3 regions of the Allobosea sp. P5_A5 genome follow, and region 1 is predicted to be linked to each of the others. Evidence: riboswitches for the same ligand, from Rfam matches in the RefSeq annotation. Region 1 holds a riboswitch; each other region holds the start of a gene.

Region 1 (3,574 bases):
GCCGATCGGGGCCAGCAGCGCGATGTCGACGTCGCCGTGCTGCCGAATGTCCGCAAGGGGCGCGGCATAGGACCCGTTGCAGTCGAAGGCCCCCGCGTCGCCGATGACGGGCTTGAGGCCGATCCTGCGGAAGAGGTCGAGCGCCTGGGCCGTTTCGTCGACGATCGGATGGAATGAGGTCGCGGTGACCTGCCCGTAGAGGATCGTGCGCACGCGGCCGGCCGCGTGGCGTGCGGCGAAGGCCGCGATCGCCGCATCCGCCTCTGCGACGAGCCGCTCGCCCCGCTCAGGCTCACCGACGAGGCGGGCGATCCGGCGCGTCAGCTTGGCGAAGGGATCGCGGAGGTTGCGGCCCGCGCTGACCAGCGTCGGGGCGATCGCGGCCAGCCGATCGTAATGCTCGGCATAGCTGTGATAGGCCGTCGCCGCCAGGATCAGATCCGGCTCCAGTTCGGCGATCAGGTCCAAATCGACCCGCCCGGCGGGAACGTTCGCGATGTCGGCGGGCACGGGCGGCTCAACCCACGGGAAGTTCCGGCCATCCCCTCCCGCGCCGTATCGCATCGCCCCGACCAGAGAGGTGCCGAGCGCCTGCGCGATCGCCACGTCGCTGTAGCCGACCGCGAGAATCCGTCGAGGTCGGGCGCCGAGGGTCGTCTCGCCGCGGCTATGGGTGATGCGAACTGGATCGACGGCGTCGGCGCGCGCCGAAGAACCGATCAGCGCCATGGCGCCCGTGCCTATGATCAATGCCCGGCGCGTCGGTAACGAGAGGCCCATCGTCACGCCTTCTTCGGGAAGTTGCTCTCGATCATGTCGAGCAGGCGCAACGCCGAGAGGTAATCGGGACGGACGGCGGATTCGTCGAGTTCCCACCTGCGGTAGTTGATGACCGCGTCGAGCTGACGGTAACCGGGATCGCAGCAAAGCTGCCCCATGCTGACCGGGCCGTTGGACACGATGATCAGGTTCGGCGCCGAGAACACGTCGAGGACCTCGGCGATCGGGACGACGACACGTCCGTCAGCGTCCGGCGTGGCGCCGGCAACCTTGGTGGCCGCGTCGGCGACCTTGAAACCAAGAGCGGCGAGCGCCCGTCCAAGACCGCTTCCCGCGGCGATCGCAAACGGGTCCTCATGGATGCCGGCGGGGTTCGCCTGCAAAAGCTCGATCTCGCCCTCGGGCCGGGTGATCTTGCCGGCGACCTCGCCTGCGCGGGAGTCGTATGCCGCTTCCAGCCCGGCGACCCTCTCGGATCGACCCAAGGCCTTGGCGATATAGGCGAGTTCGCTGCGCCAATCCGGCAGGGTCGCAGGCATGACGAGCGTCGGCGCGATCTTGGAGAGCTCGGCGATCGCGCCGCGGCTCTGGACGCCTCCGGCATTACGACCGCCGGCGAGGATGAGATCGGGAGCGGCGGCCCTGACCGCGCCGAGATCGACGCCATCGGACGCCGCCGGCAGGGGCTGCACCTTGGCGGCGACGGCCTGCTTGGTCCAGAGCGGCGGGAACCTGGTGCGCCGATTGATGCGGCCATCGGGAAAGCGCACGTCCGCGGCAACCACCGGCGCCTCCAGAGCGAGGGCGTAGCCCGCCAGCCCGGCATCCAGGACGACGATGCGCTTGGGGTTCGGCGGGACATCACCTGTTCCAATTCCGCTCTGCGCGATGGCCGCTCCCGACCCCAGAAACGGAATGACGCCCAAGAAAGCGCCGAAGGCGCGGCGCGACGGATGAGTTCGGTTGATGTCGCTCGACATCGCAGGCTCCCACGGTTCAACGCCGGGCGCACTGAGGCGTCCGGTGCCATGGCCGTGAGAAAGGGCAAGTCCCGTCTCGGGCGCACGGCAACATTCATCGAATGTCACCGTCACGGAAGACGACCGCGCCCTGGCACGCCCCGTGCCGCGGACTCAGGTGACCGGAACGGGCAGGTCTCCTGGCTCCCGGGTCGACGCCTGATCCCCACCTTCCCAACAACGCCGAGGCGTCGTCAGTGGCCAATCGGGGACCGGCTCTCCGGTTACAGTTGCGGGGGCAGCCACGGCATCACACCGCGTTCCCTTTCAATCCGCCTCGCGGCGGAACCTGTTCCGGGGCGAACGGTAGCGAAAGCAACTAGAAATGGGAAGCGTTGTTCAGATGTCTGGTTCTGGGAGGGACGCCGATGTCCGCTTATGGCGCTTTGTCCAATCAGGGCCATGGCCATAGCCTCTGCGCCCACAGCATCTACTCCTCGCCAGATTGTGTATGCCGTTTGGTTATAAGTCGCTCGATAGATGTCAATTGACCGCATTGAAGCTCATTGGCCTGATGGCCCATCAGGGAGAGCTCAGATGAAGAAAACCACTTTGGCATTCTTGGCCAGCTTCGCGGCCACGACAGCCACGCTGTCGCCGCTCAAAGCAGAGACGCTGCAAGTCGCTGTTGGGACCTCGGACATCACAAACCTCGATCCGCATCGTGCGAACGGTTTCGACTCGATGCTGATCGCGAATTTCTTCGACGGGCTGGTCAGGTTCCCTCCAGGAAGTGCCGATCCTGCGAAGATCGAGCCCGATTTAGCCACTCGCTGGGAGACGTCGACTGACGGCAAGTCGTGGACCTTTTTCCTGCGAAAGGGCGTCAAATTTCACGGCGATTTCGGCGAACTCACCGCCGATGACGTCGTTTTTTCGCTGAAGCGTGCGGCTGACTCCAGCACCTCCTCATTCGCTGCGAACTTCGCGGGCATTGCGGACGTAGTGAAGCTCGACGAACTGACTGTAAGGATCGATCTCAAGTATCCAGACGCAGGGCTGCTCGGGCTGCTTTCCAATTTTCACGGCGGCATGATCGTCAGCAAGAAGGCTGTCGAGCAGATGGGGCGCGAATTCGCTGCAAAGCCCATCGGGACCGGCCCTTACGAGATCGCCGAGCATGTTCTGCAGCAGCATGTCAAACTCGTCGCCAACAAGAGCTATTTCCGCGGCGCGCCGAAGATCGACGAAGTCCTTTGGCGTTTCGTTTTATCTGACAGCAGTCGTGATCTGGCCTTTCAATCCGGGCAGCTCGACCTGATTTATGGCCGCCGCGATCAGCGCTGGGTGACGCAGGTAAAGGCTCGGCCGGACGTCGTCGTGGATATCTTCGGGCAGGGCGAATTCCGCACCTTGCACATCAACAAGAGCATCAAGCCCTTGGATGATCTGCGTGTGCGTCAGGCGATTGCACTCTCGATTGACCTCGATCAGATCGTTCGTTTCGTGGGTCCTGACGTCGCCAAGAAGGGCTGCTCAGTGGTGCCGCCCGGCTATCGCGGCGAGGACTGCTCCTGGACTTTGAAGCCCGACATCGCCAAGGCGAAGGCCCTGCTCGCTGAGGCCGGACATCCGGACGGCATCACGCTCAGCGTCGTTGTCTCGAACATCTCCTCGCAATTGCCGATCATGGAAGTGATCCAGAACCAGCTCGGCAAAGCCGGCATCAAGCTGGATATGAAGGTGGTCGATCATCCGACCTATCAGCAGCAGATCCGACAGAATGCGAGCGCCCTTGTATTTTACGGCGCAGCACGGTTTCCGGTCGCGGATAC
Region 2 (3,574 bases), on a different contig from region 1:
GCGCGACGGCTTCACCCGGTCCTTCTGGATTGCTTCGTCGCTTCGCTCCTCGCAATGACGGCAAAGCGTTCTCAGAACTCGATACCCTCCTGCGCCTTCACGCCGGCGGCGAAATGGTGCTTCACCAGCGTCATCTCGGTGACGAGATCGGCGGCGGCGATCAGTTCCGGCTTGGCGTTGCGGCCGGTGACGACGACGTGCAGGTCGGCGCGCCGGGCAGCGAGTGTTTCGACCACCTCGGCCAGCGGCAGATAATCATAACGCAGGGCGATGTTGAGCTCGTCGAGAACGAGGAGCCGGATCCCCGGATCGGCCATGAGCTCGCGAGCCTTGGCAAAGGCGCGGGTGGCGGCGGCGATATCGCGGGCCTTGTCCTGTGTTTCCCAGGTGAAGCCCTCGCCCATGCTGTGCCATTCGACCTGGCCGGGAAAAGCGTCCAGCGCCTTGCGCTCGCCGGTGTCCCAGGCGCCCTTGATGAACTGCACCACGCCGACCCGCCAGCCATGGCCGAGCGCGCGCAGCATCAGTCCGAAAGCGGCGGTGGATTTACCCTTGCCCGGGCCGGTATTAACGATCAGCAGGCCTTTTTCGACCGTTTTCGCCGCGACTTCGGCATCCTGAACCGCCTTGCGCTTTTCCATCTTTGCCTTGTGGCGCGCGGCGTCGTCGATCTCCGTCATCGTTTCACTCGTCTCATTTCGCTCATTTCATTTAACCTGCATCGGCAATCCGGCGACCATGAAGACCACGCGCCCGGCGCGCGCCGCAAGCGCCTGATGCAGCCGGCCGGCCTCGTCGCGGAAGCGCCGCGCCAGCGCATTGTCCGGCACGATACCCAAGCCGACCTCGTTGGAAACCATCACGATGGGTGCGGTCGCCCTCTCGCAAGCCGCGATCAGGGCCGCGCGGGCGTCGGCCGTGTCGCGCTCGGCGAGGATGAGGTTGGTCAGCCACAGCGTCAGGCAATCGACCAGGATCGGGCGATCGGAACGAGCCTCGATCGCCTCGGCGAGCTCGATCGGCGCATCCACCGTCTGCCAGCCAGCAGGACGACGTGCGCGATGCTCGGCGATGCGCTGCCGCATCTCGTCGTCATAGGCCTGGGCGGTGGCGATGTAGGTCCAAGGCGCGGGCAGTGCCTCGACCAGCGCCTCGGCATGACGGCTCTTGCCGGAGCGGGCGCCGCCGAGGACGAGGGTGAGGTGGGGGATGTCCATGACAATGCTCCGCCTGTCCCAGCCGTCATGCTCGGGATAGACCCGAGCATCTGTTGCCGAACAGAGCTCCGCTACCTCTTCCTGCCGGAGATTCTCGGGTCAAGCCCGAGAATGACGCCATTGCATTGCGCGGCGGCACCGCCGCAGCTATTGATCGTCATCGACGGTGCCTCCGCGAGGAGGTGAAAAGGGAACGCGGTACGAAACCGCGGCTGCCCCCGCAACTGTAAGCGGCGTGTCCGACGCCATCCGCCACTGGATTTCGATCCGGGAAGGCGGCGCCGGACGTCTTGAAGCCGTGAGCCAGGAGACCTGCCGTCGACCCGCAACGATCCAACAAGCTGCCGGCGGGGCGGCTACGGAGACGACAGATGATTTGCTTCCAGCCCTGCCCGGGCGCGAAGGCCCGCATCCGCGCGGCCTTTCCCTCCCGCCATATCGCCCTCGCGCGATCCAGTTGACATGGCGGTCCAAGACCGGCCTCTGGACGAGCGCGAGGGCTCCGCTCTCGGCCTCGCCAGCTGCACCATCCATGTCTGCACGGCCTGCCGCCGCGCCCGCGCCGACCTGCCTGACGGGTACGATCGCCCCGGCATCGCGCTGGCCGAAGCTCTGGCGGCGCAGATCGAAGGTCTCGGCGGTGCAATCTCCGTTGAGCCCGTCGAATGCCTCTCCGTCTGCAAGCGGCCTTGCACCGTCGCCCTCACCGGCGCGGGCAAATGGACCTATGTCTATGGCGATCTCGACCCTCACAGCGCAGTCGAGACGCTGATCGCCTTCGCCAGCCAATACGGCGCGACGCCGGACGGGATTGTGCCCTGGCGCGAGCGCCCCGAGACGATCCGCAAGAGCGTCGTGGCGCGCATCCCTCCCCTTTCGATTACGAGACAGCCCTCATGACCGCCTCTCTCGCCAAGACCCCCTGTACCATCGTCACCGGCTTCCTCGGTGCCGGGAAGACGACGCTGGTGCGCCATCTCCTTGAAAACGCCCAAGGCAAGCGCCTCGCCGTGCTGGTCAACGAGTTCGGCGATCTCGGCTTCGACGGCGAGTTCCTGAAGGGCTGCGGCATCGCCGGCTGCTCGGAAGACGATGTCGTCGAGCTGCCCAATGGCTGCATCTGCTGCACCGTCGCCGATGATTTCGTGCCGGCGCTGGAAAGGCTGCTGAACCGGGCGAATCCGCCCGACCATATCCTGATCGAGACCTCGGGCCTCGCGCTGCCCAAGCCGCTTGTGCAGGCTTTCAACTGGCCGGCGATCCGCGCCCGTGTCACCGTTGACGGCGTCATCGCCGTGGTCGATGGCCCGGCCGTGGCAGAAGGCCAGTTCGCCGACGATCCGGAGGCGCTCGCGGCGCAGAAGGCGGCCGATCCTAACGTCGATCATGACAACCCGCTGGAAGAGGTGTTCGAGGACCAGATCCTCTGCGCCGACCTGATCCTACTCAACAAGAGCGACCTGATCGACGAGGCCGGGCGGGCGCGGGTCAAGGCCGAGATCGCCGCGCATCTGCCCAAGGCGATCAAGATCGTCGAGACCGCTCATGGCAAGGTCGAGCCGGCGCTGATCGTCGGCTTGGGCGCCGCCGCCGAAAGCGATCTCGCCGCCCGCCCCTCTCATCATGGCGAGGGCGAAGGCGAGCACGACCATGATGATTTCGACTCGGTTGCGCTGCCGCTGCCGGCAGGGCTCTCGCCGGAAGAGCTTTCGGCGCGGTTCACCAAGGCGGCCGAGGCGGACGGCGTGCTGCGGCTGAAAGGCTTTGCCGCCGTGCCGGGCAAGCCGATGCGGCTTGTCGTGCAGGGCGTCGGCCGCCGTGTCGGCCATCACTACGACCGGGCTTGGGGGGCGTCCGAGTCACAGGAGGGTCGCCTGACCGTGATCGGCCTGAAGGGTTTCGACGTGAAGGCCGTGCAAGCGGCGCTAGCGGGGGGCTGACGCAGCACCGATGCACCTTCTCCCGACCAGCGAGATCAGGCTCGACGACGGCGAGGACGCCGTCGATCTCGCCTTGCCGCCGGGAGACGTGCTGGTGCTGTCCTTCGCTGACAGTGATCTCTCGGCCCTGGCGACTGCCCTCAGCTCTGCGGATCCTCCGCCGTCATGGTCGGGCTTGTCCCGGCCATCCACGGCTTTGCTGGTCGAAGGTCGCGTTCAAGACGTGGATGCTCGCCACAAGAGCGAGCATGACGGCGAAAGTCTCAGCGTCCGTCTTGCCTCGCTGCGGCAGCTGCGGCATCCGCTTTCGGTCGATCTGCTGATCGAAAAGACGGTGTCGCGCTGCCGCTTCGTGGTGGTGCGGTGCCTCGGTGGCCTCGACTACTGGCGCTATGGCATCGAGCAGCTCGCCAATAT
Region 3 (3,574 bases), on a different contig from region 1:
CCGAAATTACCGAGCAGCCAGAACATCACGCCCCTCGCCTGCTCGGCGCTGGCAAGCGTCGTCACGATCGTCGCGGTGGCCGCATTGAAGAGCTGCGAGGTCGCGACACCCGACAAGATGACGCGGTCGCTGGCGCCGCCGGCCCCAGAGGCGAGAAACGCGACGACGGCCAGCGCGGCGCAGGAGCCGACGAAGGCACCGGCGGACAGGCTCAGCGTGAGGCCGCCGACGCTGATGCCCAGGATCAGCACCGCCACGGCGCCGGTGGAGGCGCCGGCGGAAATGCCGAGGATATAGGGCTCGGCCAAGGGGTTGCGGAGCAGCGCCTGCAAGATCGCGCCCGAAATTGCGAGCGAGCCGCCGCACAGCGCCGCCATCAGCGCACGGCTCAGGCGATAATCGAAGATGACGCCCTGCTGGATCGCGCTGACCGGCAGGCCGAGATCGAACAGCCCGTTGCCGAGAGCCTTCAGCGCGGTGTCGAGCGGAATGCGCATCTCGCCGATCGTCACGGCCAGCGCGACCGCGAGCGCAAGCGCGATCAGCGCGAGGAGACCGGCGCCGATGCGCACCGGCCAGTTGGGTCCATGGGCAGCGTGGCTCAAGGCATGCTGCTCAGTTGACCGGGCGGAAGCCGGCGATGGCCTTGGCCAGCGTCTCGATTCCGTCGACCGTGTCGATGCCGGCCCGCGTCGCGCCGACATCCATCACCACGACACGCCCGTTCTTCACGGCATCGAGCTTGCTGGCGACCGGATCGGTCTTCAGGAACTCCAGCTTCCTCTCGATGTCGTCGGCGGGGAAGCGGCGGCGGTCCATCCGGACTGCGACGATGACGGAGGGGTTGGCGGCGGCGATGCTCTCCCAGCCCACCAGGGGCCATTCCTCGTTGGTCGTGATGACGTTGCGGGCGCCGAGCTTGGACAGGATATAGGCCGGCACGCCGTTCTTACCGGCCATGAAGGCGTCGCCCTTGAGATCCTTGCTGGAGAACCAGACCGCGATGGAGACATCCTGGGCCTTGAGGTCGGCAACGGCCGCGACCGCTTTTTCCTCGCGCGCCTTCAGCTCCGCAACCAGCGTGTCAGCCCGGTCGGAGACATCGAAGATCTGCCCGAACTCCCGGATGTTCTGATAGACGAGATCCATCGTGAACATTCTGGTGCGGACGCCATCGCCGGCGCCCGAATTGTCCTTGCCGACGCAGTCGGTGGGCGAGACATAAGTCGGCACCTTGACCTTGGCGAACTGGTCGCGCTTGCCGACGATGCCATTGGGGCCGATGTGCCATTCGAACATCGCGGTGACCATGTCGGGGTCCTGCGCCAGCACCGCCTCGAAGCTCGGGTCGTTGTCGGCGAGGCGCTTCACCTTGGCGTTAACCGCCTCATAGGGCTTGGCAACAGGCGAGAACCAGACGGCCGTTCCCACGACACGGTCGCCAAGGCCCAGCGCGTAGAGGATTTCCGTCTGCGTCTGACCGATCGAGACCACGCGCTTGGGCGGCGCCGCGAAGGTGACGTTCTCGCGGCAGTTCTCCAGCGTCAGGGGGTAACGGGTCGGCTCCGCCGATGCGACACCGCTGAATGCCAGACCGAAAAGCGCGGCAAGCGCCGGCAGCAGATGGCTTGGCTTGGGATGGGCAAACATGGCAAGGCCTCGATATGTAATATTGTTACATATCCGATAGGCCGCGAGATAGGGTTGCGTCAAGCCGCGGCCGACGCTGCTGCGCCCGCCGGAAACCGCATTGAACTTGGACATGGATATCATCGCTCCCCGAGATGGGGGCGAGAGCGCGTAGGCGTGAGGGAGCCGAGGCCGCCAAGGCACCGGTCACGACACAGCCATCGGAGCACCCCGCCCGAAAGACGTCTTCAGCGACCGGGGCAGGTCTCCTGGCTCGCGGGTCTATGCCTGTTTCGCCCGGCCTTCCCGGCACCTCACGGCACCAGTGGACGATGGACGAAGGGCTCGCCGCTTACAGTTGCGGGGGCAGCTTCGGCTTCGGCAGACACCTCACAGTGCCCGGCCTCACCGAATTCCCTCTTAGCTTCGGGCAGAACCCGAAGAACCTCGATCGAGGCCTCACCATAGAGGGCGGCAAGAAGTCGTCAATGCCCCATCGGGGCCGGCACCGTGATCGGACGCGCCAGCCGTGCCTGTGCGGTCAGGCGAATGCCGGCATTGGGGGCGCCATAGCCCGTATAACCGCTGCGTTGGACGATCTCGAAGAACAGGCCGCCATCGAGTGTCTGCGTATAGGCCTGATGGAAGCTGCCGCCGGCATCGCTGTCATAGAGAATGTTCAGCGCCTTCAAGGCGTCGATCTCTTCCGGCGGCAGGTCGGAGCGGGACTCGAGGTCGTCGTAGTAATTCTCCGGAATCGGCAACATCGAGACGCCGTTCGCCGCAAGCTGCCGGACGGTCGCGACGATGTCGTTCGTCGTCAGCGCGATGTGCTGGACACCGGAGCCGAAGAAGTCGGTGACGAAACGAGCCGAGAGCGTGCGGTGGCTTTGCGAGCCGTTGAGGATGAGCCGCAGGCCATGGCCGTTGCGGCCGTCGAGCCCGCTCTCGATGACCTGGCTCTGGACCACGCCGCCGGGGTCGAGCACGGCCTGGCTGGGCGCCTTCTTCGTGTCGAAGAGCGAGGAATAGAACAGCAGCCAGGTCAGCATCTCCTCGTACTGCATGGTCTGCGAGACATGGTCGACGCCGAGCAGGCCGGCATCGGCGCCCGTCTCGTGGGTCGGCTCGAAATCGACCTGCGCCCAGCGGCCGAGCGCCGAGCCCCCGTCGATAAAATAGATCAGGCTGCCGCCGAGCCCACGCACGGCGGGGATGTCGAGCTCGCCCGGCCCGACCGCGCCGGCATGGGGCACGTCGAGCAGCGCCTTGGCGCGCGCGGTCGCGGCCTGCGCGTCCGGCACCCGCAGCGCCAGCGCGCAGACCGACGAGCCATGGGTGATCTGATAGCTGTGGGCGAAGCCGTCATCCTCGCTGTTCAGGACGATGCGGATATCGCCCTGACGCCAAAGCCCGACCTCCTTCGAGCGGTGCTTGCCGATGCGGGTGAATCCGAGCGCCCGCAGCATGCCCTCGAAGCTGGCCCTCTCGACCTCGGCCACGGCGAATTCGAGGAATTCGACAGCCTCGACCGGCCCCGGCGGCGGCATCGGCACGGCGCCGGGAACGGGTTTGCCGACCTGACGGCCGGTCTCGTCGAGCAGCCAGATCAGCGAGCGGTGCCCATCCAGCGCGACCGATCGCGCCGAACCAGCACGGAAGCGGTCGTTGAAGATCTCCAAGGAGAGCACGCCATCATAGCCGGTATCGGCGAGCGCGCGCATGAAGGCGGATAGATCGAGGTCGCCCTGGCCCGGCAGGCAGCGCCAATGCCGGCTCCACGACAGATAGTCCATCTGCAGCAGCGGCGCGTCGGCCATCTGCACCATCGCGATCTTGTCGCGGGGGATCGTCCCGATGGCGGAAACGTCGAGCTTGCGCGAGAGGATGTGGAAGGAATCGAGCACGATCCCGACCTCCGGCCGGTTGGCGCGGCGCACGATCT

The links. Region 1 has a riboswitch for cobalamin ahead of AC1DR6_RS01425 (ABC transporter substrate-binding protein). Riboswitches for the same ligand answer to the same signal wherever they lie in the genome.
Region 2: another riboswitch for cobalamin. It lies ahead of AC1DR6_RS13730 (DUF1636 family protein); the one in region 1 lies ahead of AC1DR6_RS01425 (ABC transporter substrate-binding protein).
Region 3: another riboswitch for cobalamin. It lies ahead of AC1DR6_RS13055 (ABC transporter substrate-binding protein); the one in region 1 lies ahead of AC1DR6_RS01425 (ABC transporter substrate-binding protein).

The regions. Positions count from the first base shown of each region.
Region 1 covers NZ_JBFUKY010000001.1:287,188-290,761, reverse strand. The annotation lists gene AC1DR6_RS01430 (ABC transporter substrate-binding protein) at 1-780, opposite strand, end outside; gene AC1DR6_RS01425 (ABC transporter substrate-binding protein) at 783-1,760, opposite strand; cobalamin riboswitch at 1,913-2,107, opposite strand; gene AC1DR6_RS01420 (ABC transporter substrate-binding protein) at 2,280-3,574, shown strand, end outside.
Region 2 covers NZ_JBFUKY010000006.1:100,811-104,384, reverse strand. The annotation lists gene cobO (cob(I)yrinic acid a,c-diamide adenosyltransferase) at 72-680, opposite strand; gene cobU (bifunctional adenosylcobinamide kinase/adenosylcobinamide-phosphate guanylyltransferase) at 708-1,217, opposite strand; cobalamin riboswitch at 1,365-1,551, shown strand; gene AC1DR6_RS13730 (DUF1636 family protein) at 1,680-2,117, shown strand; gene cobW (cobalamin biosynthesis protein CobW) at 2,114-3,157, shown strand; gene cobN (cobaltochelatase subunit CobN) at 3,168-3,574, shown strand, end outside.
Region 3 covers NZ_JBFUKY010000005.1:316,777-320,350, forward strand. The annotation lists gene AC1DR6_RS13050 (FecCD family ABC transporter permease) at 1-605, opposite strand, end outside; gene AC1DR6_RS13055 (ABC transporter substrate-binding protein) at 616-1,650, opposite strand; cobalamin riboswitch at 1,872-2,094, opposite strand; gene AC1DR6_RS13060 (bifunctional sugar phosphate isomerase/epimerase/4-hydroxyphenylpyruvate dioxygenase family protein) at 2,115-3,574, opposite strand, start outside.